DNA from 4 places in the Cedecea sp. genome. Region 1 is predicted to be linked to each of the others. Evidence: riboswitches for the same ligand, from Rfam matches in the RefSeq annotation. Region 1 holds a riboswitch; each other region holds the start of a gene.
The links. A riboswitch is a leader RNA that binds a small molecule or an ion and turns the genes downstream of it on or off. The one in region 1 is predicted to bind thiamine pyrophosphate.
Positions count from the first base shown of each region.

Region 2: it holds a riboswitch for thiamine pyrophosphate, as region 1 does, so the genes downstream of both, thiM (hydroxyethylthiazole kinase) here and tenA (thiaminase II) in region 1, are expected to answer to the same signal.
Region 3: it holds a riboswitch for thiamine pyrophosphate, as region 1 does, so the genes downstream of both, thiB (thiamine ABC transporter substrate binding subunit) here and tenA (thiaminase II) in region 1, are expected to answer to the same signal.
Region 4: it holds a riboswitch for thiamine pyrophosphate, as region 1 does, so the genes downstream of both, thiC (phosphomethylpyrimidine synthase ThiC) here and tenA (thiaminase II) in region 1, are expected to answer to the same signal.

Region 1 covers NZ_DASYBS010000004.1:2,225-9,980, reverse strand. Annotated here, with positions in the region: gene blc (outer membrane lipoprotein Blc) at 1-362, shown strand, start outside; gene VGM55_RS00205 (DUF1349 domain-containing protein) at 454-1,029, opposite strand; gene VGM55_RS00200 (LLM class flavin-dependent oxidoreductase) at 1,054-2,076, opposite strand; TPP riboswitch at 2,239-2,340, shown strand; gene tenA (thiaminase II) at 2,400-3,080, shown strand; gene VGM55_RS00190 (ABC transporter ATP-binding protein) at 3,077-3,817, shown strand; gene VGM55_RS00185 (ABC transporter permease) at 3,814-4,584, shown strand; gene VGM55_RS00180 (ABC transporter substrate-binding protein) at 4,610-5,542, shown strand; gene VGM55_RS00175 (lytic transglycosylase domain-containing protein) at 5,620-6,243, opposite strand; gene VGM55_RS00170 (sulfatase-like hydrolase/transferase) at 6,252-7,756, opposite strand, start outside.
Region 2 covers NZ_DASYBS010000063.1:36,121-43,876, forward strand. Annotated here, with positions in the region: gene lpxO (lipid A hydroxylase LpxO) at 166-1,068, opposite strand; TPP riboswitch at 1,287-1,383, shown strand; gene thiM (hydroxyethylthiazole kinase) at 1,422-2,210, shown strand; gene thiD (bifunctional hydroxymethylpyrimidine kinase/phosphomethylpyrimidine kinase) at 2,207-3,007, shown strand; gene VGM55_RS10495 (GntR family transcriptional regulator) at 3,094-3,840, shown strand; gene VGM55_RS10500 (PfkB family carbohydrate kinase) at 3,814-4,794, opposite strand; gene VGM55_RS10505 (ADP-ribosylglycohydrolase family protein) at 4,781-5,794, opposite strand; gene VGM55_RS10510 (nucleoside permease) at 5,797-7,089, opposite strand; gene fbaB (class I fructose-bisphosphate aldolase) at 7,348-7,756, shown strand, end outside.
Region 3 covers NZ_DASYBS010000113.1:69,461-77,216, forward strand. Annotated here, with positions in the region: gene VGM55_RS19290 (DedA family protein) at 1-71, shown strand, start outside; gene thiQ (thiamine ABC transporter ATP-binding protein ThiQ) at 68-766, opposite strand; gene thiP (thiamine/thiamine pyrophosphate ABC transporter permease ThiP) at 750-2,360, opposite strand; gene thiB (thiamine ABC transporter substrate binding subunit) at 2,336-3,319, opposite strand; TPP riboswitch at 3,350-3,451, opposite strand; gene sgrR (HTH-type transcriptional regulator SgrR) at 3,501-5,159, opposite strand; gene sgrT (glucose uptake inhibitor SgrT) at 5,247-5,426, shown strand; gene VGM55_RS19320 (sugar efflux transporter) at 5,540-6,718, shown strand; gene leuD (3-isopropylmalate dehydratase small subunit) at 6,757-7,362, opposite strand; gene leuC (3-isopropylmalate dehydratase large subunit) at 7,374-7,756, opposite strand, start outside.
Region 4 covers NZ_DASYBS010000007.1:3,321-11,076, reverse strand. Annotated here, with positions in the region: gene nfi (deoxyribonuclease V) at 1-56, opposite strand, end outside; gene hemE (uroporphyrinogen decarboxylase) at 71-1,138, opposite strand; gene nudC (NAD(+) diphosphatase) at 1,174-1,947, opposite strand; gene VGM55_RS00785 (Rsd/AlgQ family anti-sigma factor) at 2,046-2,549, shown strand; TPP riboswitch at 2,600-2,710, shown strand; gene thiC (phosphomethylpyrimidine synthase ThiC) at 2,800-4,701, shown strand; gene thiE (thiamine phosphate synthase) at 4,701-5,336, shown strand; gene VGM55_RS00770 (HesA/MoeB/ThiF family protein) at 5,329-6,084, shown strand; gene thiS (sulfur carrier protein ThiS) at 6,068-6,268, shown strand; gene thiG (thiazole synthase) at 6,270-7,049, shown strand; gene thiH (2-iminoacetate synthase ThiH) at 7,049-7,756, shown strand, end outside.

The DNA.
Region 1 (7,756 bases):
AGCAGGTCACCGCCACCTACGGTAAACGCGGCGATGGTGGTATCAGCGTGCGTAACCGCGGCTACAATCCGGTCAAGAACACGTGGAGTGAGAGCAAAGGAAAAGCTTATTTCACCGGTGCGCCGACCACCGCCGCGCTGAAGGTGTCGTTCTTTGGCCCGTTTTATGGAGGCTATAACGTGATTAAGCTGGATGACGATTATCGGTATGCGCTGGTCAGCGGGCCAAACCGTGACTATCTGTGGATCCTGTCACGTACCCCAGCTATTCCGGAGTCGGTCAAACAAGACTACCTTAAAACGGCACGCAGTCTGGGATTCCAGGTCGACCGGTTAGTCTGGGTAAAACAGCCCCGAGAGTAAGAGGCGAAGATCTCATTGCCCGATAGCCGATGAAAAAAAAGCCCATCAGACACGTCTCTGGTGGGCTGTTGACCTGCTAAACACCGGACATTTAGCTTAAATCGTGCAGGTCTTTATCCAGCGCTTCGCTCAGCACAATCCCGTCGAAATTAACCACCAGGCCACCGCGCTGCGGAGTGCAGCACATGACCCCGACCGTGCATTTTTCGGCAGTGGGGAAATGCGCCAGCCGCAGCAGCGGCCAGGTGCTGCCGTCGGCGGAATATTGCAGACGCAGGCTGTCGCCTTTGCGGGTAAGACGCATCCAGAACAGATTCGCGTTGCCGGGGAAGAGGCCGGTTGCCCAGTCAGAATGCCCGAACGTGAGCACGCTGCCAATGGCCGGGGCGCCGTCGTTAAACTCGATCCCCGCTTTTAGCCAGTGGGATTCATCCATCAACAGCATGATACCAGCCTGATCGTAGAGCGCGCTAAAATCCGCTTTTACCTTCACCTGGAAGGTAAAATCCCCGCTCACATCGCAGCCATAAAAATGGCCGGAGAAGCGCTCAAAGCCGTACCACGTTTTGCGCCAAAAATCGGTTTGTTCGTCGGTGACGACAGAAAGCACGCCGTCGCCTTCACGCCAGACTTTTGGCGCATTAATCCAGTAAAAATCCGTGTTCATGGCATGACCTTTTTCTTGGTGGATTTAGCGCCAGCCCAGCGCTGGCGCAACGTGCTTCAGAATCGAGTCGATTACGTGCACGTTATAGCCCACGCCTAGCTGGTTTGGCACGGTTAACAGCAGCGTGTCGGCTTCAGCAATCGCTTCATCCTGCGCCAGTTGCTTAATGAGCAGTTCCGGCTCAGCGGCATAGCTGCGGCCAAAAATGGCCCGGGTTTGTGGCTCGATATAGCCGACCTGGTCGCCTTCTTTACCGCTGCCGCCAAAGTAGTTGCGGTCACGCTGGTCCATTAACGCGAAGATGCTGCGGCTAACGGAAACGCGTGGCTCACGCGCGTGACCAGCTTCTTTCCAGGCAGCGCGATAAGCGCGGATTTGCTTCGCCTGCTGAATGTGGAACGGCTCGCCGGTTTCGTCATTTTTCAACGTTGAGCTCTGCAGGTTCATGCCAAGCTGCGCCGCCCACACCGCAGTAGCGTTTGAGCTGGCTCCCCACCAGATGCGCTCGCGCAGCCCGTCAGAAAACGGCTCCAGGCGCAGCAATCCCGGCGGATTAGGGAACATAGGCTGCGGATTCGGCTCGGCAAATCCCTGCCCCTTCAACGCTTCGAGAAAGACTTCAGTGTGGCGCCGCGCCATATCGGCCTCGGTTTCCCCTTCGCCGGGAACGTAGCCAAAATAGCGCCAGCCGTCGATCGCTTGTTCAGGAGAGCCGCGGCTTATCCCAAGCTGCAGGCGGCCACCGGAAATCAAATCCGCTGCACCGGCATCCTCCACCATATAGAGCGGGTTTTCATAGCGCATATCGATAACGCCGGTGCCGATTTCAATACGTTTAGTTTTTGCCCCAATGGCCGCCAGCAGCGGGAAAGGCGAGCTTAGCTGGCGAGCAAAGTGGTGCACGCGGAAATAAGCGCCGTCCGCGCCAAGCTCTTCGGCGGCAACGGCAAGGTCGATGGACTGCAGCAGCGTGTCCGCCGCAGAGCGCGTGCCTGACTGAGCGGCAGGCGACCAGTGACCAAACGAGAGAAAGCCAATCTTTTTCATCGGATATCGTCCTTAGACTCGAAATCACTGGCTTACAGTGACAAAAATCAGGCCCCATGCGCCAGCAAAATCTCGCTAAAGCGCACTAAACGGAACACTGCCCATCGCCGGGCAGGAAGCTTCGACCGACGATTGTAATCAAAAAGTAAATGTCGTATAACAGGCACCTCCGAGGGGTGTCCTGTATGGGCTGAGATGGTGAAAGCCGAACCCTTTGAACCTGATCTGGGTCATGCCAGCGAAGGGACGGTCGGCAATAACGCCTCGGTTATTGCCTGTTCATACCTCTGCGCGCCCGGATCTCCACTCACACAGGAGGTCCCATGTACACCCCACTTTTCGAAAACGGTCTTTACGGACAGCTGCGTCAGCAGGCCGGTCGCCACTGGCAGGATTACGTCGATCACCCTTTTCTGCAACAGCTTGCCGCCGGAACATTGCCTGAAGCCGCGTTTCAGCGCTATCTGACGCAGGATTATCTTTTCCTGATTCACTTTGCCCGTGCCTACGCGTTGCTGGTCAGCAAACTCCGCACGCTGCCGGAAATGCGGGCCGCGACCGCTTCGCTGAATGCCATCGTCTCTGAGCTGCCGCTCCACGTTGCTTATTGTGCAAGCTGGGGGTTAGACGAGGAGCAGATGGCCACCCAGGCAGAAGCACCCGAAACCATGAACTACACACGCTATGTGTTGGATATTGGCCATTCCGGTGACGCGCTCGATCTGCTGGCCGCCCTGCTGCCCTGCGTGGCCGGCTATGCCGAAATCGGTCTTGGCCTGCTGCACAGCCCCAGCACCGTGATGGAAGATAACCCCTACGCTACATGGATCCGTAATTATGGCGATGAAGGCTATCTGACCGGCGTGCAGGCCGCCATCCAGCTGCTGGAAAACCTAGGCCGTCAACGTGGTGCACAGAGTCGCTTCGCCGAACTTTCGCAGATATTCACCACCGCGACGCAGCTTGAATCCGCGTTCTGGCAAATGGGGCTGAATGCCTCATGACCAAAAGCCTCGCCCCACCGGATATTCAGGTTCGCGATCTCAGCCTGCGTTTTGGCAGCCAGACCGTGTTTGAACAGCTGAATTTTGATATTCCCGGCGGCAGCTTCGTTACCCTGTTGGGCGCGAGCGGTGCCGGTAAAACCAGCCTGCTCAAAATTATTGCCGGGCTGGCGCCGGCCAGCTTCGGAAGCGTGATCTGCAGCGACGGCAAGCCTGTCGGTGGACGCATCGCATGGATGGGGCAGAAAGATTTGCTCTACCCGTGGCTTAGCATCGAGCAGAACGTTGCCCTGGGCTCGCGCCTACGCGGGGAGCCTGTCGACCGCCGGTGGACGGAGCATTTGATCGAACAGGTCGGATTGGGAGGGTATGCCAAAGCGCTGCCAGCCGCGCTGTCTGGTGGGATGAGGCAGCGTGCTGCCATTGCCAGAACGCTCTACGAAAAGCGCCCGATAGTGCTGATGGACGAGCCGTTTTCGGCGCTGGACGCCATCACCCGGACGGCGATTCAGGATCTTGCGGCTGAGCTGCTGGCAAGGAATACCGTGCTGCTGATCACCCACGATCCCATGGAAGCCTGTCGGCTCAGCCACCGCCTGCTGGTGCTGTCCCGCTGGCCTGCGGGCATAGACGATACGCATGTTATCGCCGGGCAACCGCCTCGTGCGCCGGACGATGTTTATCTGCTGAAAAGCCAGGCCAGCCTGCTGCAACAGCTAATGAAGGCCGCAGTATGAAGCCACAATCAGAAAGTCATGCTGTACGCCTGCGACGCGGGCTGACCGTCTTCGCCGGATTGCTGCTGCTTTGGTATCTGCTCACCCTCGGCAATATTCCGGCCTTTCTTTTGCCTTCACCTTCGGCGGTGGCGCTGGCGTTATGGCACGGCCGTGACTACCTTGCCTGGCACACGCTGGTCACCGCCTCAGAAATTATCAGCGGGCTTGTGCTCGGGGTGCTGCTCGGCGCAGGCCTGGCACTGGGAATGATGTTTTCGCCTCGCCTGCAGCGGTGGCTGATGCCGCTGGTGCTGACCAGCCAGGCGATTCCGGTCTTTGCCCTGGCACCGCTGCTGGTGCTGTGGTTTGGTTTTGGCATGAGCGCCAAAGTAGCGATGGCCGTGCTGGTTATCTTCTTCCCGGTGGTGTCGTCGTTCTTTGACGGACTGCGTCGGGTGAATAACGACTATCTGGATCTGGCCCGCACCATGGGAGCTTCGCGCTGGGCGCAGCTAAGGCACGTGCGGCTGATGGCGGCACTGCCTGCTTTTGGCTCAGGGCTGCGCATGGCCGCTGCCGTTGCTCCCATCGGCGCAATCATCGGCGAGTGGGTCGGATCTGCCGAAGGGCTGGGCTACGTCATGCTCAACGCCAACGCCCGTATGCAAACCGACGTCTGCTTTGCCGCGCTGTTTATTTTAGTCCTGATGACCGTTCTGCTTTGGCTGGCGGTAGATACCCTGCTGCGGCGGCTGATTGCCTGGTCGCCGGAAAACGATGAATAATCGTCTGAATTAAGGAAGAAATAGAATGAAAAAAACGTTGTGTGGTCTGTTGCTCACCGCTACCTTTGTCGCCCAGGCCTCTGCCGCCGAAAAGCTGACGTTGGTACTCGACTGGTATATCAATCCCGATCACGCCCCGATTATGGTGGCAGAACAGATCGGGGCATTTAAAGCGGAAGGACTGGATGTGAAAATTATTCCACCGTCCGACCCTGCACTCCCGCCGCGGCTGGTCGCCGCAGGTCAGGCCGATCTGGCCATCACTTACCAGCCGCAGCTGCACTTCTTTGCCGACCAGGGTCTACCGCTGGTGCGCGTGGGAACGCTGATTAACTCGCCGTTAAACACGGTGATGACGTTGGATCACAACATCAAATCACCTGCCGACCTCAAGGGAAAGAAAATCGGCTACTCGGTCAGCGGTATTGAGCAGGCGACGCTTGCGACCATGGTTGAACATGAGCACATCACGCCGAAAGCGATGAAACTGATAAACGTTAACTTCCAGCTGACCAGCGCGCTACTGGCGGGCCAGGTGGACGCGGTGATCGGCGGCTATCGCAATATTGAAGCGCTCGAGCTGAAGCTTCAGGGCAAAGCGCCGGTGGTGTTTAATGTCGAGGACTACGGTGTTCCAGCCTACGATGAGCTGATTTTTGTAGCTAATCGCAAAACGGCAAATGAGCCGAAAATCAAAAAATTCTTCGCCGCGCTGAAAAAGGGCAACGAGTACCTGCAGGCACACCCGCAGGAAACCTGGCAGGCGTTTGCTAAAGCCCACGCGGAGCTGAATACCGAGCTCAATAAACAGGCATGGCAGGCGAGCCTGCCGCTGTTTGCTGCCGACCCGGCAAAACTCGATCGTGCGCGCTACCAGGCCTACGAACAGTTCCTGTTTGATAATAAGCTGATCAAGAAAATCACCCCGGTGGGCGACTATGCGTTGGAACTCCGTTAGTCCCGGCTCTCTCCGCTGGCGGTTTTCATAAAAACAAATAAGGGGGAACATAACGCCCCCTTTTTAATCACCTGGCGCTATTCTCCACGCAGTTCTTTCACTTCAGAGCGTTTCGTTGAAGAAGGCAGCCGCGAAATTCTGGCCTCATCTTTTGTCGTTCCGGATTTTTTTATTCTGGCAGCAGAAGGGACGTTACCTTTGTTATAGGGGATTACCTCAATAGGCTCAAGGTTGTCAGTGGTCGGCAAAGCCGCAGTAATTCTCTGCACATAGCTCCCTTTACCCGCGCCATCAGACTGAAAGCCCCGCCTGAAATTGCCGCTGTAATAACATGAGAAAGCGGCCAGCGCTGCCTCCCGGGGACTGAATCTGGGCTGCGCCCTTTGCAGGCATTCCGTGTAAATTCCCGCGGCCACGCGCAGGTTATGGCATGGTTCAAATACGCTCTCATAATCAAGTCCATATTTGGCCAGGTTATAGCGATTGATCTGCCCTAACCCCATAGAAAAATTCCAACCGTCTTTATGTAACGCGCGTGCCGTTACGGTCGCCTCATCTTTATTTTTAGGCTGCCTGGCCAGCCGTCCCCCTACAACGCCAATGGCATAGGGGTTATGTGAGGATTCCACTTTGATAATACGTTCCAGTATATGTGGTGCCACTTCCGGCGCACACTGCTCAATCATTCCTGAAAAATCCATCCCCTCTCCTATACACCTGGCGAATTGAGCAGAACGTCCAGACCAAGTGTCTGCTCTACCCGTCCCTGTTTCTCAAAAAGCACATTTTCCTGGCTGTCTAAAATGGCGAGGTAAGGCATTCCAGCCTCCGTCTGACCAGGCATTTTTAAACCAGAGATACGGCCTGCATTGATAACTTTTTGACAGTTAACGCTTCCGCTTCCGGCTATGGCATAAAAAAGAGTATTCACAGAATTTCGACTACTCACATTTTGCCCAAACGATTTAGCAATAACGTCTGAGACATCATCTCCGGGGCAGATATCTACTGGCAGCGACGAAAGGGTGAGTTGTTCAGATTTAGAATCGAAAATAATCTGCGCTAAATGCAAACCGGGCTCTGCAAACTCGGCGTCAAGAAGAAATGAAGGACCATTAACAGAGTCTTGCCCGGCAGAAATGAACTTTACGATCTGCACCGGTGGTATAGAGGGGTTGAGGATATTGAGCTTATCCCAATGAATTAAATTAGTAACACGGAGTTTTTCACGCAGCTGATTTGCGCGCTCAATGGACAATGCAGCCGAGGGATCGGGGTTAATTGCAATAGAGGTCGTTGTTTGTGATATCGCGCCATAGCGAGGCGTTCTTCCCGCCAATGATCCACTGTAATAGCAAAAGGCATCGTTTTCTTTCTTGAGAGCGGGTGCCAGGGTATGAATCTGTACGCAACTATCCAGCCACAAAAAAGCCATAGTATTGTTAATGACAGAGGACAGGTAAGCTGCCGGCGTCATCGAGGTGGAAATTATTGAGCGAGGGCTACTGTACCAAATTTCATTAATTTTACCCGTTTCCTGATAGGTAATCAGCACAGGGTATTTAATACGTCGTTCACCTATAGAAACTTGCATGGTGTCAGGGGATACGGCAACCTCCGGTGGCATTGATGGGTACCCCCAAAGTATTTCATCAATGGAAGCTCTCCAGGAGAGTAACCGACGATTGAAAGCCTCCATACTGCCGAACGTTTCAAGCAGTGTTTTTTCACTACCGTTAAGATCCCTGCCCAATCCAAGCGATGTCGAGCCAAAGTTTAAGTAACCCAGCAACGTTGGCGTGATATCAAGTGTCGTCCCAGGTCGGGTGACGGTTCCAGGCTCACGGCCTGGGTCAATCACCATAAACAGATTTTTGCGATCGCCTTTTTCAAGCAAAGGCGTCGTGATTGTCGCTGGAGGTGCCAGATGGTCGGATACCAGCACAATCAATGTATTGGTAAAGGCTGGCTCGGTTTTAATCCTGTTCAGAAAATCTCCGATCAACTTGTCGGTACAGTGCACGGCATTAAGATGCTTATTCCTTCCGTTGCCGTAGCGAAACTTCTCACATGATCTGGCTATATAACCTTGAGGCTGATGGGTGCCAACATTAATGGAAAAAAGGGCAAAAGGCTGAGATTGCTGCCCAAGCAGGGTAAAACGCTGAGCAAGTAAATCGTAAAGCGTATCATCATGAAGGCCCCAGCTGTTGA
Region 2 (7,756 bases), on a different contig from region 1:
AGGCCTCAGATTGATGACAAACAGCCGAAAAACGTGGTTTTCGACTGTTTGGGGCAAACCAGAGAACATTATTCATTGTTTTTATTAGACCTGGGTTCGGACTTTTTTAGAGCAATGAACTTTGTCAGCAGTCTCAGGCCTCTTTTTGGAGGCCTCATTTTTTAGTTAAAACGCCCGCCAGATGAGCACCGCAATTCCGCCAAACAGCAGCCATTTAACGATGTAGTACACCGTCTTATTCCAGCTTTTGAGCTTCTTGCCGACGATACGAATCTGATAGATGTAACGGAACGCGCGGTTAATGCCGCCGATGCGGTCATTTTCATCGTTAGGCGCCGACGCGGCGCTCATCAAATTGCGTCCCAGCCAGTGATTGACCGCCTGGGCCCAGCGGTAACGCATCGGTCTTTCCACATCGCAAAACAGGATCAGGCGATTCTCACCGCTGGTATTTTCCGCGTAGTGAATATAGGTCTCGTCAAACAGCACGCCTTCGCCATCTCGCCAGCTATAACGCTTGCCGTCCACTTCAATAAAGCAGCGATCGTCATTGGGGGTTGCCAGCCCCAGGTGGAAACGCAGCGAACCGGCGTACGGGTCGCGGTGACGCGGCAGGCGGCTGCCGTCGGGCAGGGTGGCGAACATTGCGGCCTTGATGGACGGAATCGCATGCAGTAGCTCTGTTGTTTTTGGACACAGCAGGCTGGCCGACGGGTGGGCGTTTTCATACCACTTCAGGTAAAAGCGTTTCCAGCCGGTTTTAAAGAAGGAGTTAAAGCCGGCATCGTTAAATTTGTCGGCGGCTTTTATCTGCTCCAGCTTTTGCAGGTGAATACCTTCTTCGCGAATAACCTCCCAGTTATCACGTAAAGTGACGAGCTCGGGAAACGTTTCCGGCGTTAAGTAAGGCGTATTCGGTACTCGGGAAAAGAGGTACATAAAGCCGTTGAGCGGGGCGGTAAACGTAGAGTGGTCCGACAGCTGCCGCCAGAAGCGAAAGCGAACCCGGCCGCGATAATGCACATAGGCCACTGAAATAATAATGATGAGCAAAATGATATATTTCATATTGTTTTATCTAACCACTATGATTTTGAACATCCCTGCCGGGCGAAAGGCCCAGACTGCCATAAACGCACCTTTGCAAAGGCGCTGAAATAGAGCTTAGCAGCGGTTTTAGCGAAGTAAATGTTGCCTCGGAACAAGTTTCGGGCTTGTTTAAGATAAGGGGGGCTGGCATCATTCTTGGCGTGATTAACCTGTAGAGTTGATCACAACACATTGATTTAAATGACTCGGGGTGCCCTTCTTTGTGAAGGCTGAGAAATACCCGTACCACCTGATCTGGATAATGCCAGCGTAGGGAAGTCAGATGCCTGTCCGGTATCCCTTCTTTCACGCCGGACAGGAGCCTTACCTTGATGCAACCTGACCTGCTACCCGGCGCGACTGCCGCCTCTGTTTTACACCAACTCCGTCAGCATTCTCCGCTGGTTCACTGCATGACCAATGACGTAGTGCAAACTTTTACCGCTAACGTACTGCTGGCGCTGGGCGCTGCCCCGGCCATGGTCATTGAGGCCGAAGAAGCGGCGCAGTTCAGCGAATTTGCGAGCGCACTGCTGATCAACATCGGCACGCTGACTTCAGAGCGTGCGGCCGCGATGCTGGCTGCCATTCATGCCGCCAATAATGCCGGAACGCCATGGGCGCTCGACCCTGTCGCCGTAGGTGGCCTTGCTTTCCGTACGCGCTTTGCCCGCAAGATAATTCAACTGAAACCAGCGGCTATTCGTGGCAACGCCTCTGAGATCCTGGCGCTGGCGGGGGAGCAGGCCGGAGGGCGTGGCGTGGACAGCACCGACGATGCGCTTTCTGCTATTCCGGCGGCGCAAAAGCTGGCGCTTGAAACCGGGGCGGCGATCGCCGTGACCGGCGAAATTGATTACGTCACAGACGGAGAGAGAACGCTGGCCGTTACCGGCGGCGGAGAGCTGATGACGCGCGTAGTCGGCACCGGTTGCGCGCTTTCCGCCGTGGTTGCTGCATGTTGTGCTTTACCGGGCGACAGGCTGGACAACGTTGCCAGCGCCTGCCGCTTTATGTCGCTGGCCGGTGAACAGGCCATCGCCGCCAGCCGCGGGCCGGGAAGTTTTACGCCCGCTTTCCTCGACGCGCTTTATCATCTGAACGCGGAGGTGCTGGCATGAAGCGAATCAACGCCCTGACCATCGCCGGAACCGATCCAAGCGGCGGCGCGGGGATCCAGGCCGATTTGAAAACCTTCTCCGCGCTCGGCGCTTACGGCACGAGCGTGATCACCGCGCTGGTGGCGCAAAATACCCGTGGCGTGCAGTCCGTTTACCGCATCGAGCCTGAGTTTGTGGCGGCGCAGCTCGATTCGGTGCTCAGCGACGTGCGCATCGACACCACAAAAATCGGCATGCTGGCAGAGGCTGATATCGTTGAGGTCGTCGCGGAACGGCTGGCGTTTTACAAGGCGCAAAACGTGGTACTGGATACGGTGATGCTGGCGAAAAGCGGTGACCCGCTGCTGGCACCGTCCGCGATAGAAAGCTTACGCCGCAGGCTGTTACCGCACGTTGCGCTGATTACACCTAATCTCCCGGAGGCCGCGGCGCTGCTGGATGCGCCCCATGCCCGCAGCGAAAAAGAGATGCGCGAACAGGGTGAAGCCCTGCTGGCGATGGGCTGCGAGGCGGTACTGATGAAAGGGGGGCACCTGGACGATGAAGAAAGCCCGGACTGGCTGTTTACCCGCCATGATGTGCAGCGTTTTACCGCGCCGCGTGTACAGACGAAAAACACCCACGGCACCGGCTGTACCTTATCTGCCGCGCTGGCTGCGCTGCGCCCTCGTCATGACGACTGGGCGCAAACCGTAGCCGCCGCAAAAGTCTGGCTGTCTAAAGCGCTGGCGCAGGCCGATTCTCTCGAGGTTGGGCACGGCATTGGCCCGGTGCATCATTTCCACGAATGGTGGTAACTGTCGGTTAAGCGAGAAGTTTTTAGCCAGCATAATACCAATGGTACTATACTGGCTTCATCTTCCCTGCTGGACAATTGCGTACCATGGAACAGGCCCATCATCAGTTAGTTGAGCAGCTAAAACAGCGCTTTGCCGCCCCGGATAACGTCCCTCTGTACCTTAAATTTGTCGAAACGGTGAAAAACGCCGTGCGCTCTGGGCAACTGCCCCAGGGCAATATCTTGCCGGGCGAGCGCGATCTTAGCCAGTTGACCGGCGTTTCGCGTATTACCGTGCGCAAGGCGATGCAGGCGCTGGAAGATGAAGGCGTGGTGACGCGTTCGCGCGGTTACGGCACGCAGATTAATGCGACGCTTGAGTATTCGCTGAAAGAGGCCAGAGGGTTTTCGCAGCAGGTGGTACTGCGGGGCAAAAAGCCGGACACGCTGTGGGTTAACAAGCGCGTGGTGAAGTGCCCGGCAGACGTGGCGGAGCAGCTGGCTGTCCCCGCGGAAAGCGACGTTTTTTTGCTCAAGCGTATCCGTTATGTGGATGAAGACGCGGTATCTATCGAGGAGTCTTACGTGCCGGCAGGCTTAATTGCCGATCCGGATGAGATTGGCGTCTCGCTGTACGACTATTTCCGCAGCCAGAACATTATTCCGCAGCGCACGCGCAGCCGGGTTAGCGCCAGAATGCCGGACAGTGAATTCCAGACGCACATCAGGCTGGAAACGCCGGTGCCGGTTTTAGTCATCAAACAGGTGGCGTTCGATCCGCAAAACCGGCCCATTGAGTACAGCATCAGCCACTGTCGCAGCGATTTATACGTTTTCGTCTGCGAGGAGTAGGGATTGTTCTAGCTGCGCGAGTTTTGGCGCGCAGTCGCCGCCGCGGTGGCCAACCACATAGCTGGCAACCGCATTACCCAGGCTAACCGCTTCTTCCAGACTCCAGCCAGCCGCCAGGCCTGCCAGCGTGCCGCCCGCGTGGCTGTCGCCAGCACCGATGGTATCGACGACGGCGGTCGGGAACGGCGCGGCGATGCCCATTTGTTTGCCGTCGGCAAACCAGGCGCCTTCTTTATCTAACCGAACGATCAGCGGACTGGCGTAGTGGGTCAGCCACGCGCTGCAGATCGCTTCGATATTGTCAGGATCAACGTCAAGCCACTCCGCAACGATGGCGGCTTCCTGGCGATTCAGCGAAACAATCGGCCTGCAGGCCATAATCCTTGCCAGCAGCGGCTGGGGGATATCGGCAATGCGCGGGCCGAAGTCGATAAACGGCGTAATATCACGAAGTGATTCCAGCCAGCGGACGAGCAGTTCAGCGCAAGGCCCGGCGAGCTGGTAGCCGGAAAGCGACAGCAGCGTGCCGGGCGCGATAACTAAGGCATCAAGCCAGGCCTGATTCCACTGATGCTCCACGCCGCGGAAAGACATAAAGGTACGTTCCCCGTCGGGTTCAACCAGCGCCAGGCACCAGCCGTTATCCCCTGCATCGGTATGGATTTCGCTGCGGATTTGCTGTTTTTCGAGGCTGTTACGAATAATGTCGGCCCAAGTGCCCTCGCCAATCGGCAGCGCGTTCTGCGAGGCTATGCCCAGGCGCGAAAGCGTGATGGCGATGTTCAGCGCGCAGCCGCCGATGTTAACGCCCTGCTGATGCAGTTCGATATCACAGCCTCGCCACGGCAGGGCGTAGGCGTCGGCGATGACGTCAATCACTGCCGAACCGAGCACGCAGACCGGGCGCTGAGCGCTGAGCCGCGGCAGCTTGCTTAGCAGCTCATTTGGCTTCATGGCTGGCCTCTCTCTGCTGGCGGTAAGCCATAAAGATTCGGCTGTAGCGCGTGAAGTCGAGCTGGTTCTCTTCATCCAGCTCCTGTTTTAACGCCGGATCGATGCTTTCCACGCCATTAAGGGCGCCGCAGATGGCGGTTGCCATGGCGCCAATGGTGTCGGTGTCTCCCCCAAGGTTTGCGCACAGGATGGCGCAGCGGTTAGGGTCGGTTTTTGCCAGTTCGACCATTGCGATGGCGGCCGGAACGGACTCAACGGTGCTGGTGCCGGTGCCGACTAGCTGATAAATCTCCTCCATGGCCGATTCGGTACCGCGGGCTTTGCGGGCCACGCCGAGCGCAAGCTCCAGACGTGCAGCGAGGGAGGCGCTGAAGGTGGTGATCCGTTTTTCCTGCGCGTGGCGGGCAACGGAAGGCAGTTCATCGCAAATGGTTTCCCAGCTTGCACCGTCAATCGCGCGGGAAATTGCCCAGGAAATCACCACCGCACCGGCGATGGCCAGGTCAGACTTGTGCGTAGGGCTTGAGGCCAGCGCCACTTCGTCCACAAACTCATCAAGATTTGCCGTAGGCAGCATGCAGCCCAGCGGGGAGGCCCGCATAGCCGCGCCGTTGGTGACGCCGTTGTTTTCCAGCTCGCTGACCGGCGTGCCTTGTTTAATCGCATTCAGGGCTATTTTTGACGTCGGGCCGAGCACGTTTTTATTAAACGCATCGAACCCTTCTGCCCACGCCAGGATATGGCGACCAATGGCGTCCGGGTTGATCGCGCCGTGGTGCTCGATGATGGCATCCGCCAGCGCCAGCGCCATTGAGGTGTCGTCGGTAAACTTAGCGCGGGCAAAGTAACAGGCGGCGTTGTTTTCTGCCGGGCCCGGCAGGAACCGGTCTATCCAGCCAAAATGAGCCTTCACGCGCGAGCGCGGCCACAGTTCGGACGGCATACCCATCGCATCACCTAACATCTGGCCGTAAAAGGCTCCCAGAATACGATTTTCCATTGTTACGCTTCCTTCAATACTTTTTCAGATTCATCACCGGCAACGGCGATGGTAGCAATCTCTTTGTCCGACTCGCGGAAGAAGACCATGAACAGCACGGCGATGACGGCGATCATTATTGCGCCAAAGCCCCACATCCCCGCCCAGTTAAAGGTCTGGCCGTTCACCGGCGAGGCGTAAGCAAACATTTTTTCCATCATTTTGCCGCCGAGGCTGTAGCCCAACAGGCTGCCGAAGCCCTGGCAGCAAAGGGTGATCAGCCCCTGCGCCGCGGTGCGCATATATACCGGGGATTTCTTGTCTACGTAAATGTAGGCGGTGACGTAGTAGAAGTCGTAGCTCACGCCGTGCAGCAGGATGCCGAGGAACAGCAGGCCGTAGGTGAACAGGTGTGACGCGTCGCCGTAAACAAAGAAGCCGTAGCGAATGGCCGCCGTGACCAGACCAAGCAGTAAGACCTTTTTAATACCAAAACGCTTAGTGAAGAACGGCAGCGCCAGCATAAAGAAGATTTCGGAGAACTGGCCGAGGGTCATCCAGCCGGTGGCGTTGTGCATGCCGACTTCGGTCAGGTAGCCGTTGGCAAAGATGTAGTAAAACGCCAGCGGCATAGCAAACAGGAACGAACAGAAGAAGAAGACCAGGAAGTTTTTGTCTTTGAGCAGCACCAGCGCGTCGAGGCCCAGCATCACCTTCAGGCTTAATTTGCCGGTACTTTTTGGCGGCGTATTGGGCAAGAAGAACGCGAACACGCCCAGAACAACGGAACTGATAGCGGTAATCAGCAGCGGCACGTTGGTCGGCGAGATATCGCTGAAGCCCATCATCTGCGGCAGAAAGCCGCACACAATTCCGGAGGCAATCCAGCCGATGGTGCCCATCACGCGAATGCGCGGGAAGTCACGTTCCACGTCGTCAACGTTGGAAAACGCGATGCTGTTGGTGAGCGCAATGGTCGGCATATAGGTCAGCGAGTAGGCCAGCAGCAGCGGGAAGAAGTAGACAAACTCCGTTTGCTGCGCGGCCAGATACATCAGCCCGGCGCCGACGAACATCAGCAGCGCCAGCACTTTCTGGGCGGCAAAGAAACGGTCGGTTAACGAACCAACCAGGATGGGCGACAAAATAGCAGCGATGGCGGTGCAGGCGTAGGACCAGCCGATTTCACCGGCGGTAAAACCACTTTTGTTGAGGAACAGCCACAGGGGCACAAACCAGGCGCCCCAGATAAACCATTCGATAAACATCATGAACGAAAGGCTAATCGTTGTACGTTTCATGCTCAGGACCTTCATGACAGGTGTAGGGTGTGCCTTAACCATACCAATCAATAATACCTTTTAAATACCTTTGCGTCGATTCTATGATCGCCATTGCAAAAATAGCCGGAGTGGCCGCCTGGCGTTACGCCCGGAAAGGGTGCAAAAGTGCGCCTGAACTGGCGGATCTGCGCCGTGGATACCAGGCTTAGTGCTGCCCACGTTTTTACGGCGTGGCGCTGGATTTTTCTTGCGCAGCGGGCAGGGGGCTCGCTGCCGTTACGGGAGCGTATTATGACTGATATTGCGCAGTTGCTTGGCAAAGATGCCGACGGCTTGTTACAGCATCGTTGTATGACTATTCCGGCAGACCAGCTTTATCTGCCCGGCTCGGACTACGTTGACAGGGTGATGGTCGACAATAATCGCCCACCGGCGGTGCTGCGAAACATGCAGACGCTGTATAACACCGGGCGTCTCGCTGGCACCGGTTACCTTTCTATTCTTCCTGTGGATCAGGGCGTTGAGCACTCGGCGGGCGCGTCCTTTGCCGCGAACCCGCTGTATTTCGATCCGAAAAACATCGTTGAGCTGGCTATTGAGGCGGGCTGTAACTGCGTGGCTTCCACCTATGGCGTGCTGGCTTCGGTTTCGCGCCGCTATGCCCACCGTATTCCGTTTTTGGTTAAGCTGAATCACAACG
Region 3 (7,756 bases), on a different contig from region 1:
TCGTCGCGTTGCTTCAGCATCCGTTGATGCCGGTTTACTGGGATATTTTGTGGAAAGTGCTATCGCACTAATTGCCGATGCCCAGCAGCGTCGAGGCGCTCGCCTCGCCGCTTAGCAGAGTAGCCGTGTCGCCGTCCCACGCGATGCGCCCGTCTTTTACCACTATGCTCCGTCCGGCGATTCGTGCGGCATCGTCGATGCTGTGCGATACCATCAGCAGCGTCAGGTGCTGCTCCCGACACAGTTCGTCGAGCAGCTGCAGCATCTCCTTACGTAGCGCGGGATCGAGTGCCGAGAAGGGCTCGTCCAGCAACAATACCGGCTGCTTGCGCACCAGGCACCGAGCCAGTGCAACACGCTGCCGCTGGCCACCGGAAAGCTGAGACGGCAGGCGATCCAGCATCTCCGTCATCCCTACGCGTTCAGTTATCTCCAGCAGCCGCTGCTTTTGAATCTCATTGAGCTTCATCCCCGGGTGCATCCCCAGGGCAATATTCTGCCGAACCGTCAGGTGGCTAAACAGATTATTTTCCTGAAAGAGCATGGAGACCGGGCGAGCTGAAGGCGGTGTCCGGGTGTGATCCTGACCGTTTATGACGATACTGCCGCTCGCGGGCTGCAGAAAACCAGCAGCCAGGCTCAACAACGTACTTTTCCCCGCCCCGCTCGGCCCAAGGATCGCCACGCGCTCACCCGCCGTAATCTTCAGAGAAAAGCGCATGGGTAAGTGCTGGTACAGCCAGGTTACATCAGTCAGAGTTAGCATCACGTCCCGGAAGTTTTTCAATCAGAGTGAACAGCATAAAGCAAAGCAGCAGGAGCAGCAGCGCCGTAACCGCACCGTCCTGGCTACGGTATGAGCCGATTTGCTGGTATAGCCAGAAGGGCAGTGTACGGAAGTCTTCGTTGCCGAACAGCGCCACCACGCCGAAATCACCAATCGACAGTACGCAGGCAAAGGCCAGCGCCTGTGCTATCGGGCGTTTCAGGGCTTTTAACTCGATGAATCGCAGGCGGTTAAAGCCACGGATGTCCAGCGACTGGCAAAGCTGAGCGTAGCGCTCGGCGACGTCGCGCATCGGGTTTTCCAGCACCTTCAGGGCGTAAGGGATCGCCATCAGGGCGTTGGTAAAAATCACAATGCCATCGGCGGATTGCGGCAGGCCCACGGTATTGTTTAGCAGTAAGAAGAAGCCAGTGGCGAGGACGATTCCCGGCATCGCCAGAATCAACATACCGCTAAGTTCAATGGCCTGTCCGGCGAAAATACGGTTACGCAAACGAAGCTCGCGCGAGCTCCAAAGCAGCATCAGGGTTAGCGTCACGCTAATCAGCCCGGCTGCAACGGCAATGCGCAGCGAAGTCCAAAGCGCGTTCCACAGTGCGGCCTGCTGCAGTACGTTGCCCATGCTGCTATTAATGCCGTCCACCATTACCGCCAACAGTGGTGGCAGCAGCAGAAGCAAGGCCAGAAGGATAAACAGGGCATCACAAATCTTTCTGCGCAGAGAATCCTGCGGATCGCGCCAGCCTTGAAGCTGACTTACGCCGACAGGTATCGCCTTGCTTAGCTTCTGGCTGAGCAGCACCAGACCCAGGCAGCAGAACATTTGTAGTAGCGCTAGCAGCGCCGCTTTTGCCGGATCGTAGTCGTAGCTTAGCGCCTGAAAGATAGCCAGTTCGATGGTGGTTGCCTGGGGGCCGCCGCCCAGAGACAGCACGGTGGCGAAGCTTGCGAAGCAAAGCATGAAAATTAGCGCGCCTACCGGGAGTATTTGTCGGCGTAGCCAGGGCCATTCGACGAAGCGGAAAAAGTGCCAGCCCTGCATATTCAGCTGGGCCGCCAGCTGGCGCTGCTCGGTGGGGATGTTATCCAGCGCCTGAAGCAGCAGGCGGGTCGCCATCGGCATATTAAAGAAAACGTGCGCCAGCAAAATTCCCTGCAGCCCATAAGGGGAGAAACGCCATTCCAGACCAAGCCAGCCGCTTAGCGTTGCCAGCCAGCCTTCACGCCCGTAAACGGAGAGAATGCCGAATACCGCAACCAGCACCGGCAGAACCAGCGTCATGGCGCAAAGCCGCAGCAGCGCCATTCGGCCAGGAAAACGGCGTCGGTACAGCGCCCGGGCTAAAAATATCGCCGGGAAAACGGAGAGTACTGCGGAAAGGAACGCCTGCCAGAAAGAGAAGCGCAGGACGTGCCAAAGGTAGCTGTCCTGCAAAAGAGCAAAGACATCCGTCTGCGGGGCGTTAAGCCACAGCGCCAGAAAAGCCGCCAGGGCTACCGCCACGACAAGCGTCGCGGCAAATAGCCCCGGACATAGCCAGCCCGGAATTAGCGGCTGACGGCGCGTTGCCATTCGTTAATCCATGCCGCGCGCTGGGCAGCCACCTGCTGAGGCGTAAATTCCAGCGTGGTTTTTGGTTTTACCAGCCCGTCGAAGCCGGCAGGCAACGCCACGTTGGTCACAGGATACATCCAGTTGCCGGTAGCAATAGTGTTCTGGAAACCTGGCGTGGTGATGAACTTCATAAACTTCTCGGCAAGTTCTGGCTGCTTGCTGTTCGCCAGCCGGCCCGCGACTTCAACCTGCAGATAATGCCCTTCGTTGAAGTCCGCTGCGGCGTAGTTATCCTTCTTCTCTTCGATGATGTGGTAGGCCGGTGACGTAGTGTAGCTCAGAACCAGATCGGCTTCGCCTTTCAGGAACAGGCCGTAAGCTTCGCTCCAGCCCTTGGTGACGGTGACGGTTTTCTTCGCTAACTTTTGCCAGGCTTCCGGGGTTTTATCGCCGTAGACTTTTTGCATCCACAGCAGCAGGCCAAGCCCCGGCGTGCTGGTGCGTGGATCTTCGTATATCACCTTCCATTTCTGGTCGCCTTCAACCAGCTCTTTCAGACTCTTCGGCGGGTTTTTTAGCTTGTTCTTGTCGTAAACGAAAGCGAAGTAGCCGTAGTCATAGGGAACGAAGGTGTTGCTCTTCCAGCCGCCGGGCACCTGCAAAGCGCTGGTTTCGACGTTAGAAGGGGCAAACAGTTTGGTTTGCGAGGCCGCATCCAGCAGGTTGTTATCCAGCCCCAGCACGATGTCTGCTTTGCTGTTCTTGCCTTCCATGCGCACGCGGTTCAGCAGCGAAACGCCGTCTTCCAGCGCCACGAACTTCAGCTCGCAGTGACAGTCGGCTTCAAAGGCTTTTTTCACCGCCGGGCCAGGGCCCCAGTCAGCGGCAAACGAGTCGTAGGTGTAAACAGTTAAAACGGGGTTAGCGAAAACGGGCGTGGCAACCAGCGCCAGCAGCGGCAGAAATTTTTTGAACACTTTGCACCTCAGTAAAAGGGGGCAAAGGAATTGAGTGAGTGTCTCAAATCCCTTCGCCGGCGTTATCCGGATCAGGTTCGACGGGTATTATCTCAGCGCGGACAAATTGTCCTGGCACCCCGTTGAGCAGGGGGGATTCTACTGACTTCCCCGGAATTACGAAAGCTGTGTTACGAAAACGTTATGGGCCAGGCGGGGCAAACCAGGCCGATTTAAAATCAAACCAGCCCAGCGTGTTCATGCGCACACCGCGCATGCTGCGCTGCCCCTCAATGCGTAACCAATGGTGAATCAACGGGATAACGTCGTTACGTTCCAGCATTTGCCTGCACCATTCCGGCAATGCCAGCGTTTTACTGTGCCAGCGTCGGGCATCGCCCTGCCAGTCGATTGGGATACATTTTTGAATCAGCGGGACTTCATACAGCTGGGCGAAAAGGGAGTATTCCAGCGGCATAGTGAAGTTCACGCTGTTCAGCCAGATATCACTTTCGGCGTCGCCCTGATGCCACTCAGCGTAATCTATCTCCTGAACAATCAGCTTCACGCCCTGCTCGGCCAGCAGTTCGGTCATGATATTGCTGATAACGCGGTGCTCTACGTGATCGCGATAGTAGGTAAGGGTGATGCTCTCAAGTCCGGCAGGCTTTGCGGTAAGCGGTCCCGGACGCGAATGGTGCCAACGTGGCAGAAGGCCGTAGGCGGGGAACCAGTACTGCTGATACTGCTCGGCAGCGCGGTAAATAAGGTTGACCGGCGAGAGAATATGGCCAATCCACTGGCGTACGCCTTCGTGAACGCCGAGCGTTGAGCGGCTATCAAACAGCAGGTAGTAGCAGCCCTCTTCCGGGCGGCTTTCAACGGCTTTTTCGCTGTCCGGCATGCCCTGAAGCTGAACGCCACAGCTGGATTCTTCTCCGACTTCAGGTAACACCCAGAAATTAACTTCGTCGATCAACGCCCGGAAACCGAAATAATCATCAAAAGCATGGATTTTTAACTGGTTTCGATTGTTGCGAGCGACGGAATAAGGCCCGGTGCCGACCGGCTGGCTGGCAAAATCGGGCATCGTTGTCCATTCACGCGGCAGGATCATGGCGTTCACGCTGCCCAATAGCCACGGCAACCAGTCATCCGGCTGGCTGAGGTGAATATCCAGCGTCCAGGTCGTCGGCGAGGTTATCTGCGTGATGTGGGCAAACAGCGGCAGGGTGTTGATGCGCTGCAGGGAAGAGATGATATCCAGCATGTCCAGCTCACGGCCGTGATGGAAATGAATGCCGGGGCGGAGGAAGAAACGCCAGCGTAAAGGGGAAATTTGCTGCCAGTGATGGGCAATATCCGCTTCCAGTTCCCCATTTTCCTCATTTATCCGCGTCAGGCCGCTGAAAATCTGGCGGGCAATGTGGGTTTCGGAGCGCCTGAGCGCCGAACCGGGCAGCAGATTCAGCAGCGGGCGATAGTAAAGGACGCGAAGGATATGTCGGCCCTGACGGAAGCTACGCCCTAAATGAGAGATAAGCATCTGCCGCACCGCGGCCTTGTCGCCGACGATCTGCACCAGTTGATCGATTCGATCCTGTTCCAGAAGATCTTCCGCCCGCTGCTGCTGGAGCGCCAGCCCGGTATACAGGAAGGTGAGCTGCGAGCGCTTGCCCCTGCCGGCTTCTGCCTGCCAGCTTAGCCAGCCCTTTTCCTGCATGGCGTTAAGCAGTGTCCGCATATGACGGCGGGAGCAGTTGAGCAAATCCGCTAAATCATTGAGCGTGGTTTCCTGGGGCTTGCCTTCGCAGCATTGCCACAGACGGATGAACTGTTGTTGCAGACGAGATGAGGACATAAAAGAGGAACTCCCGGCGGAAACTCATCAATTTAACTTTCCCTATATTACGTCAATAATCATCAGCGATGAAGCGAGGAGGTGTTTATGAAGCGGTCATCACCTGCGAGGTTTTTCCAACAGTACTTTGCCGCAACGCAGTTTGTTTGTTCTGGATGGCTGGCTCGCCTGACGGTGGAACAAAGACTAAGGATGCTCGAAGACTTGATGCAGTGGGAGGTTACAACCCCGATGCCCGAGAACGCCAACACGCCGACTCATGTGTGACTGAGTATTGGTGCTTTTACCACGCCAGCAGCTGTTTACTGCTGGCTTTTTTCGTTTAATCTTTACGCATTTAGCGAATACCTCTGACTACACCCTCCTTTTAAGGACAGCTCATGCTCTGGTTTTTGACCCGCGCACGTCGTTTTAACCCCGTTTATGCCGCCTTTATGGCCGTGTCTTTTATGATTGGCGTGGCCGGTGCGCTGCAGGCCCCGACGCTCAGCCTCTTTTTAACCCGCGAAGTTGAAGTTCGGCCCTTCTGGGTTGGTCTGTTCTATACCGTTAATGCGATTGCCGGGATCGCCGTAAGCCTGCTGCTGGCAAAAAGATCGGATAGCCGGGGAGATCGTCGCAAACTGATTATGGTTTGCTGCGCGATGGCGGTGGCAAACAGCGTTCTTTTTGCCTTCAACCGGCATTATCTGACGCTGATTACGCTCGGCGTGATGTTTGCCTCCATCGCCAATACCGCTATGCCGCAGATTTTTGCCCTGGCGCGGGAATATGCCGATCGTTCCGCTCGTGAAGTGGTGATGTTCAGCTCGATCATGCGTGCGCAGCTCTCCCTTGCCTGGGTTATCGGGCCGCCGCTTTCCTTTATGCTGGCGCTAAAGTATGGCTTCACTACCATGTTTCTTATTGCTGCCGGGATCTTTGTCATCTCGCTGCTGCTTATTGTGTTTGCGCTGCCTTCGGTCGCCCGAGCCGAGCCCTCCGCAGAGGTGGCGATAACGGAGGTCAGCGGTTGGAAAGACAGCAACGTGCGGATGCTGTTTATCGCCTCAATGCTGATGTGGACCTGCAACACCATGTACATCATCGATATGCCGCTATGGATAAGCCAGGATCTCGGGCTGCCGGATGAGCTGGCAGGTCTGTTAATGGGGACGGCTGCCGGGCTCGAGATCCCCGCGATGATCCTGGCGGGTTACTACGTGAAGCGCTTTGGGAAACGGAACATGATGGTGGCGGCGGTGGCTGCGGGCGTGCTGTTCTATGCCGGACTGATTCTGTTCCACTCTAAAACGGCGCTGGTGGTATTGCAGCTGTTTAACGCGGTGTTTATCGGGATTATTGCCGGGATTGGTATGCTGTGGTTCCAGGATTTGATGCCGGGAAGGCCGGGCTCTGCGACAACGCTGTTCACCAACAGCATTTCAACGGGTGTGATTTTAGCCGGCGTACTGCAGGGGGCGCTGGCGGAAGGTTTTGGCCACTATTCCGTGTACTGGCTAATGGCAGCGCTGGCGGTTGTCGCCTTGTTCCTCACTAGCCGGGTTAAGAACGTCTGATGGCTTCCCCTCTCCCGCGTGGGAGAGGGGAAAACAGATTACTGCATAAATGCAGGCAGCTTTTTCTCGTAGCTGGAAATAGCGGCTTCGTGCTGCAGCGTCAGGCCAATACTGTCCAGGCCGTTCAGCATGCAGTGACGGCGGAAGCTGTCGAGCGCGAACGAATAGCTTTTCTCACCCGCCTGAACCGTTTGGGCCTCCAGGTCGACGACAAACTTAATGCCCGGCTGGGCTTCGACCAGCTTAAACAGCTCGTCCACCTGTTCGTCGCTCAGAATGACCGGCAGCAGCTGGTTGTTAAACGAGTTGCCGTAGAAGATATCGGCGAAGCTTGGCGCAATCACCACTTTGAAGCCGTAATCGGTCAGTGCCCACGGCGCGTGCTCACGGGAAGAGCCGCAGCCGAAGTTTTCACGCGCCAGCAGGATAGAAGCGCCTTTAAATTCCGGGTAGTTCAGAACGAACTCCGGGTTAGGCTGCTGCCCGGCATCGTCCAGAAAACGCCAGTCGTTAAACAGGTGAGCGCCAAAACCGGTGCGGGTGACCTTCTGCAAAAACTGCTTCGGGATAATGGCATCGGTATCGACGTTCGCCGCGTCCAGCGGAACGACCAGGCCGGTATGTTGGATAAATTTCTCTGCCATGGTAGTTCCTCTTATTTCAGTGTACGAATATCGGCAAAATGACCGGCCACAGCGGCAGCGGCGGCCATTGCAGGGCTGACCAGATGGGTGCGCCCCCCGCGGCCCTGACGGCCTTCGAAGTTACGGTTGCTGGTGGAGGCACAGCGTTCGCCCGGATTCAGGCGGTCGTTGTTCATTGCCAGGCACATTGAGCAACCCGGCAGGCGCCATTCAAAACCGGCTTCAATAAAGATCTTATCCAGCCCTTCTGACTCGGCCTGAGCTTTTACCGGACCGGAGCCCGGTACAACCATCGCCAGCACGCCTGGGGCGACTTTACGGCCTTTGGCGATTTCTGCGGCAGCACGCAGGTCTTCGATGCGTGAGTTGGTACAGGAGCCGATAAAGACTTTAT
Region 4 (7,756 bases), on a different contig from region 1:
CGGATCACCTTTGCGGCCAGATCTAACTGCTGCTCTCGTAATGTCGCAAGATCCATCTCTCTTTCCTCCGTTAAGAACGGTGGTACTGCGCTGACAAGCGGTGAACAGCTTCCACAAAGACGCCAGCATGCTCCGGCGGAACATCCTGATGAATACCGTGGCCCAGGTTAAAGACGTGCCCTTCTCCCTGGCCGAAACCGGCAAGAATAGTGGCAACTTCTTCTTCGATACGTGCAGGCTGAGCGTAAAGCATGGAAGGGTCCATATTGCCCTGCAGTGCAACCTTGTGACCTACGCGACGGCGAGCGTCAGCGATGTCCGTTGTCCAGTCCAGGCCCAGCGCGTCGCAGCCGGTTTCCGCCATGGCTTCAAGCCACTGCCCGCCGCCTTTGGTAAACAACGTCACCGGCACACGACGGCCATCGTTTTCACGTAGCAAACCATCGACAATTTTGTGCATGTAATAGAGCGAGAACTCTTTGTAATCACGCCCGCTCAGCACACCGCCCCAGGTGTCAAAGATCATTACCGACTGCGCGCCCGCACGAATTTGCGCGTTCAGGTAGAGCGTCACGCTCTGTGCCAGCTTATCCAGCAGCAAATGCAGCGCCTTCGGCTCGGCAAACATCATTTTCTTAATCACGGTAAAGGCTTTGCTGCTGCCGCCTTCCACCATATAGGTGGCCAGCGTCCACGGGCTGCCGGAGAAGCCAATCAGCGGCACTTCGCCTTTCAGCTCACGGCGAATGGTCCGCACCGCGTTCATCACGTAAGCCAGTTCGCCTTCCGGATCGGGAATCGGCAGTTTTTGAACATCGGCCAGGCTTTTAATTGGGGAGCTAAAGCGAGGACCTTCGCCGGCTTCAAAGTACAGCCCAAGCCCCATTGCGTCCGGAATGGTCAGAATGTCCGAGAAGAGGATCGCCGCGTCCAGCGCATAGCGGCGCAGCGGCTGCAGGGTGACTTCGCAGGCCAGCTCGGCGTTCTTGCACAGCGACATAAAATCGCCTGCCTGAGCGCGCGTTGCCTTATATTCCGGCAAATAGCGCCCGGCCTGGCGCATCATCCACACAGGAGTGATATCTACCGGCAAGCGCTGCAGGGCGCGCAGGTAACGATCGTTCTTCAGTTCAGTCATTTTTACCTTTCCTTTAGCTGTATCGCCGCAGTCTATCATTCATAGTCCGCGCGACACAGGGCGACGGTATCTTCAATTAAGCGACGCGCCACGGTGCCCGGCGGCGGCAATAGCGGCAGTTGGTCATAGCGATACCAGCCGGCATCCAGCAGCTCTTTGGGGTCTATTTTGATTTCGCCGCTATGGTAATCCGCCATAAATGCGGTCATCAGCGACTGCGGGAAAGGCCAGGGCTGGGAAGTCACGTAGCGCAGGTTTTTCACCTGGATGCTGCTCTCTTCCATGACTTCGCGAGCCACAGCCTGCTCCAGTGTTTCACCCACCTCGACAAATCCTGCCAGCACGGTGTAAACGCCGTTGCGGTGGCGCGTATGCTGAGCCAGCAGGATATGATCGTCCTTACGGATAGCAACGATAATGCAGGGGGCGATTTGCGGGTAGTAGCGCTCGCGGCAGTGCCCGCAGAGCATCGCCCATTCGCTTTTGCTGAAGTGCATTTCATGGCCGCAGTAGCCGCAATACTTATGCGAGCGGTAAAACTCAGCCAGTTGAACGCCTCGCCCAGCCAGCTGGAACAGGCCCACATCTCGATCCAGGAGCTGGCGCAGCGAGCCCATGTCAGAGCGGCGGTTTTCACGAATCAGCCAGACGGGTTCGCCTTCCCACTCACCGATATCCAGGGCGCGGGTGCCTACGAGCTGAAATTCTTCCGCGCTGCCGTGAGGTAAGTCACCCTGTGGCAACCATATTTTTTGCTCATGGCTGACTATCCACCAACCATGATCTAAGTTTTGAATAACACGTTCCATAACCTGGTGCACATCCCCGTGTTCACTGATATAAACAATTAGTTTTTACTTTTTTGGGTTAGTTTGCGTTCAATCTTTTAACTCACGGAGTCTCAATCATGCTGAACCAGTTAGCCAATCTGACTGAGCGCGTTGGTGGTAGTAATGAGTTAGTCGACCAGTGGCTTCAGGCCCGTAAACACCTGTTGGTTGCCTATTACAACATGGTCGGGATCAAGCCTAACAAGGAATCACACACCGCGCTCGACGAAAAAGCGTTAGACAATTTTTGCCACGGCCTGGTGGATTACCTCTCGTCCGGTCATTTTAGTATTTACGAGCGCATAATCAGCAACCTGGAAGGCAGCAGCCCGCTGCTAAGTGCAGCCCAGCTCTACCCTCAACTGGAAGCTAATACCCAGCAAATCATGGACCTCTACGACTCCCATCTGGAAAACGCCATCGGCCGCGACAGCTGGGTCGAGTTTCAGCAGGCGCTGTCGGAGATTGGCGAGTGCCTTGAGGCTCGCTTCACCCTTGAGGATAAGCTAGTCCTCCTGGCTATTGATAACAACCTTGACGGCAGCGCCAGCGATGCTGCCGGGCTGGCAAGTCCAGCTTGAGTTGTTAGCTATTAACGAGTAATTTACAACTTTCCCACCGCAAGGTGGGATCATTCTTGTCGGAGTGCCGAGTGCGTTATGCACCGGCTGAGACCGTTAATTCGGGATCCGCGGAACCTGATCAGGTTAGAACCTGCGAAGGGAACAAGAGTAATTCTGTCTTTGGGTGCACCCGTTCTCGGGCGGCCCATATCCATTACTCCTTCCGTTGTCCTGACAAGCCATATCCTGATTAAACCTGGAATGAGCTATGTCTGCATCTGAAAAAAAACCAGGCCGCCGCGAACAGCGAGCTGCCGCCCAACACTTTATCAATACGCTTGAAGGCACCGCCTTCCCCAACTCTCAGCGCATCTATCTGACCGGGTCACGCGAAGATATCCGCGTCCCAATGCGCGAAATCCAGCTCAGCCCGACGCTCACCGGCGGGAGCAAAGATGCCCCGCAATATCAGCCGAACGGCGCGGTTCCCGTCTACGATACTTCCGGCCCCTATGGCGATCCCGACATCACCATAAACGTGTTAAACGGGCTATATCCCCTGCGCAGCGCCTGGATTGCCGACCGGCGTGACAGCGAAACGCTGAATGACCGCAGCTCCGCTTACACAAAAGCACGCCTTGCCGACGACGGCCTGGACGAATTGCGCTTTGAAACACTGTCGAAACCTCGCCGGGCAATAGCCGGACAATGCGTCACTCAGTTGCATTACGCCCGCAAAGGCCTTGTCACCCCAGAGATGGAATTCATCGCCATTCGCGAAAATATGGGGCGCGAGCGTATTCGTGATGCCGTTCTGCGCCACCAGCATCCCGGCGAAGGGTTTGGGGCCCGCCTGCCGGAAAACATCACGCCGGAGTTTGTCCGTGATGAAGTCGCCGCCGGGCGAGCGATTATTCCCGCCAATATCAACCACCCTGAATCAGAGCCGATGATTATCGGCCGCAATTTCCTGGTGAAGATCAATGCCAATATCGGTAACTCGGCGGTCACTTCCTCCATTGAAGAAGAAGTAGAGAAGCTGGTGTGGGCCACTCGCTGGGGGGCAGACACGGTGATGGACCTCTCAACCGGCCGCTACATTCACGAAACGCGGGAGTGGATCCTGCGCAACAGCCCGGTGCCCATCGGCACGGTGCCAATCTACCAGGCGCTGGAGAAGGCGAACGGTATCGCCGAAGACCTGAGCTGGGAGATGTTCCGCGACACGCTGCTGGAGCAGGCAGAGCAAGGCGTGGATTACTTCACCATTCACGCGGGCGTGCTGCTTCGCTATGTCCCGATGACCGCGAAGCGCCTGACCGGCATCGTGTCGCGCGGCGGTTCGATTATGGCGAAGTGGTGCCTGTCCCATCATCAGGAAAATTTCCTGTATCAACACTTCCGTGAAATCTGCGAAATCTGCGCCGCCTATGACGTATCGCTTTCCCTGGGCGATGGCTTACGCCCGGGCTCCATTCAGGATGCCAACGACGAAGCACAGTTTGCCGAGCTGCATACGCTGGGCGAGCTGACCAAAATCGCCTGGGAATACGACGTCCAGGTGATGATTGAGGGCCCGGGGCATGTACCGATGCAGATGATTCGCCGCAACATGACCGAAGAGCTGGAGCATTGCCACGAAGCACCTTTCTACACCCTCGGCCCGCTAACGACCGATATCGCACCGGGCTATGACCACTTCACCTCCGGCATTGGCGCCGCCATGATCGGCTGGTTTGGCTGCGCCATGCTCTGCTACGTGACGCCGAAGGAGCATCTCGGCCTGCCGAACAAAGAGGACGTTAAGCAGGGGCTGATTACCTACAAGATTGCCGCCCACGCCGCTGACCTGGCAAAAGGTCATCCTGGCGCACAAATCCGCGATAACGCGATGTCCAAAGCACGCTTTGAATTCCGCTGGGTGGACCAGTTCAACCTGGCGCTCGATCCCTTCACCGCTCGCGCTTACCACGATGAAACCCTGCCGCAGGAATCCGGCAAAGTCGCGCATTTCTGCTCTATGTGCGGCCCAAAGTTTTGCTCCATGAAAATCACGCAGGAAGTGCGGGACTACGCCGCCAAACAGGCGATAAACGCTGGCATGGAAGATATGTCTCAGCACTTCCGTGCCCGGGGCGGTGAAATTTATCTCAGACAGGAGGAAGCATAATGTCCAAACTCAATTTTCCAGCAACTTCACGTAGGCTTGGCCTTTATCCGGTCGTCGACAGCGTGGAATGGATCGAACGTCTCCTTGAGGCGGGCGTCAAGACCATCCAGCTCCGTATTAAAGACAAGCGCGATGAAGACGTTGAAGCTGACGTCATCGCAGCCATTGCGCTGGGCGAACGCTATAACGCCCGCCTGTTCATTAACGACTATTGGCGACTGGCCATCAAACACGGTGCCTACGGCGTACATCTCGGCCAGGAAGATATGGATGTCGCCAACCTGGCGGCAATAAGTGAAGCCGGGCTTCGGCTGGGGCTTTCAACCCACGACAACATGGAAATGGATCGTGCCTTAAGCGCGAACCCGTCCTACATCGCGCTGGGCCATGTCTTTCCCACCCAAACCAAGCAAATGCCTTCCTCCCCGCAGGGGCTGAACAAGCTGGCGGAACACATTCAAACTCTGGGCGACTATTCCACCGTTGCCATCGGCGGGATACGTATCGATCGCGTACCAGCCGTCTTAGCCACCGGCGTGGGCAGCGTGGCCGTCGTCAGCGCCATTACGCAGGCTCCCGACTGGCGAGCGGCAACCAGGCAATTACTTGAACTGGCAGGAACCGGCGATGAATGACGCGGATTTTATGCGCTATAGCCGCCAGCTGTTGCTGGAAGACGTGGCGATTGAAGGGCAGGAAAAACTGCTGTCCAGTACGGCGCTGATCGTCGGCCTGGGCGGCTTAGGTTCACCTGCCGCGCTGTATCTCGCCGCCGCTGGCGTAGGCAAGCTTATCGTTGCGGACGATGACAAGGTACATATCAGCAACCTCCAGCGACAGATTTTGTTCACTTCTGAAGATATCGATCGCCCTAAATCTACCGTCGCCCACCAGCATCTGCAGCGCCTGAACCCAGGCGTAAAAATTGTTCCGCTGGCGGAAAGGCTGGCGGGTACCTCGCTGACCAAAGTCGTGCGCGAGGCCGATGTGGTGCTGGACTGCAGCGACAATATGGCAACTCGCCAGGCAGTCAACGCCGCTTGCGTGGCCGGGAATACGCCGCTTATCACCGCCAGCGCCGTCGGTTTTGGCGGCCAGATGATGGTACTGACCCCGCCCTGGGAACATGGCTGTTACCGCTGCGTCTGGCCTGACGAGAGTGAACCTGAACGCAACTGCCGCACCTCCGGCGTCATCGGCCCGGTCGTGGGCGTGATGGGCACCCTTCAGGCGCTGGAGGCTATCAAATTACTTACCGGCATGATGCCTGCAACCGGCTCTCTGCGCCTGTTTGACGCCCGACAACACAGCTGGCGCACGCTGGCGATGCAAAAATCAGCCACCTGCCCGGTCTGCGGAGGTCACGATGCGTATTCAGTTTAACGATGAGCCTCTGGAGTGTACTGCCGGCATAACGCTTGCCGCCCTGCTGGCTCAGCTTGAGCAGGGCAAAGCTGGCGCGGCGCTGGCCGTTAACCAAACCATCATCCCGCGCGAACAGTGGAGCAATTATCTGCTGCGCGAGGGCGACACTATTCTGCTGTTTCAGGCGATTGCCGGGGGCTGACATGTTACAGATTGCCGATAAAACCTTTTCCTCTCGCCTGTTCACCGGCACCGGGAAATTCTCTTCCAGCCAGGTGATGATCGACGCGATTCGCGCTTCTGGCTCACAGCTTGTCACCATGGCCATGAAACGCGTGGATTTACGTGGTCATCGTGATGACATTCTTCAGCCACTGCAGCAGGCGGGAGTGCATCTGCTGCCAAATACTTCCGGGGCGAAAACGGCAGAAGAAGCGATTTTTGCGGCACAGCTTGCCCGCGAAGCGCTGGGAACAAACTGGGTGAAGCTGGAGATCCATCCCGACGCTCGCTATTTATTGCCGGATCCCATTGAAACGTTGAAAGCCGCTGAAGCCCTGGTGAAGCAGGGATTCGTGGTGCTGCCCTACTGCGGCGCCGATCCGGTGCTGTGCAAACGCCTGGAAGAAGCCGGCTGCGCGGCCGTGATGCCGCTCGGCGCGCCCATCGGCTCAAATCAAGGTTTGCAAACCCGCGCGCTGCTGGAAATCATCATTGAGCAATCCCGCGTACCGGTGGTAGTAGATGCCGGGATCGGCGCGCCAAGTCATGCGGCCGAAGCGTTGGAAATGGGTGCCTCTGCCGTGCTGGTGAATACCGCAATAGCCGTCGCCCGTGACCCGGTGCAAATGGCTCAGGCGTTTCGTCTGGCCGTGGAAGCCGGAAGCCTTGCGGCACAGGCCGGGTTAGGCTCTCGCCACCAGCAGGCTCAGGCCTCCAGCCCGCTGACCAGTTTCCTGCAGTTTAGCGAGGAGAATGCCTGATGGCAGAAACCTTTACCGACCGCTGGCGGCAGCTGGACTGGGACGATATCACTCTGAGCATTAACGCTAAGACGGCGGCAGATGTCGAACGCGCGATTAACACACCTCGCCTGACGCGAGAAGACTTGATGGCTTTGCTTTCCCCTGCCGCCAGCCGCTACCTCGAGCCTCTTGCCCAGCGGGCGCAGCAGCTTACTCGTCAGCGCTTCGGCAACACTGTCAGTTTTTACGTACCGCTCTATCTCTCTAACCTGTGCGCCAACGACTGCACCTATTGCGGTTTTTCCATGAGTAATAAGCTGAAACGCAAAACGCTGGATGAAGCGGAGATTGAGCGTGAATGCGAGGAAATCCGGGCGCTGGGGTTCGAACACCTTTTGCTGGTGACCGGCGAACACCAGACCAAAGTCGGCATGGATTATTTCCGCCAGCATCTGCCGGCTATCCGCAGCCGCTTTAGTTCGCTGCACATGGAAGTCCAGCCGCTGGACGAGCATGAGTATGCCGAACTCAAAACCCTTGGGCTTGATGGTGTGATGGTGTACCAGGAAACCTATCACCCTGCGACCTACGCCCAGCATCATCTGAAAGGCAACAAACAGGACTTTTTCTGGCGGCTGGAAACGCCCGAAAGGCTTGGGCGCGCGGGCATAGATAAGATTGGGCTGGGCGCGCTGATTGGGCTGTCGGACAGCTGGCGCACCGAT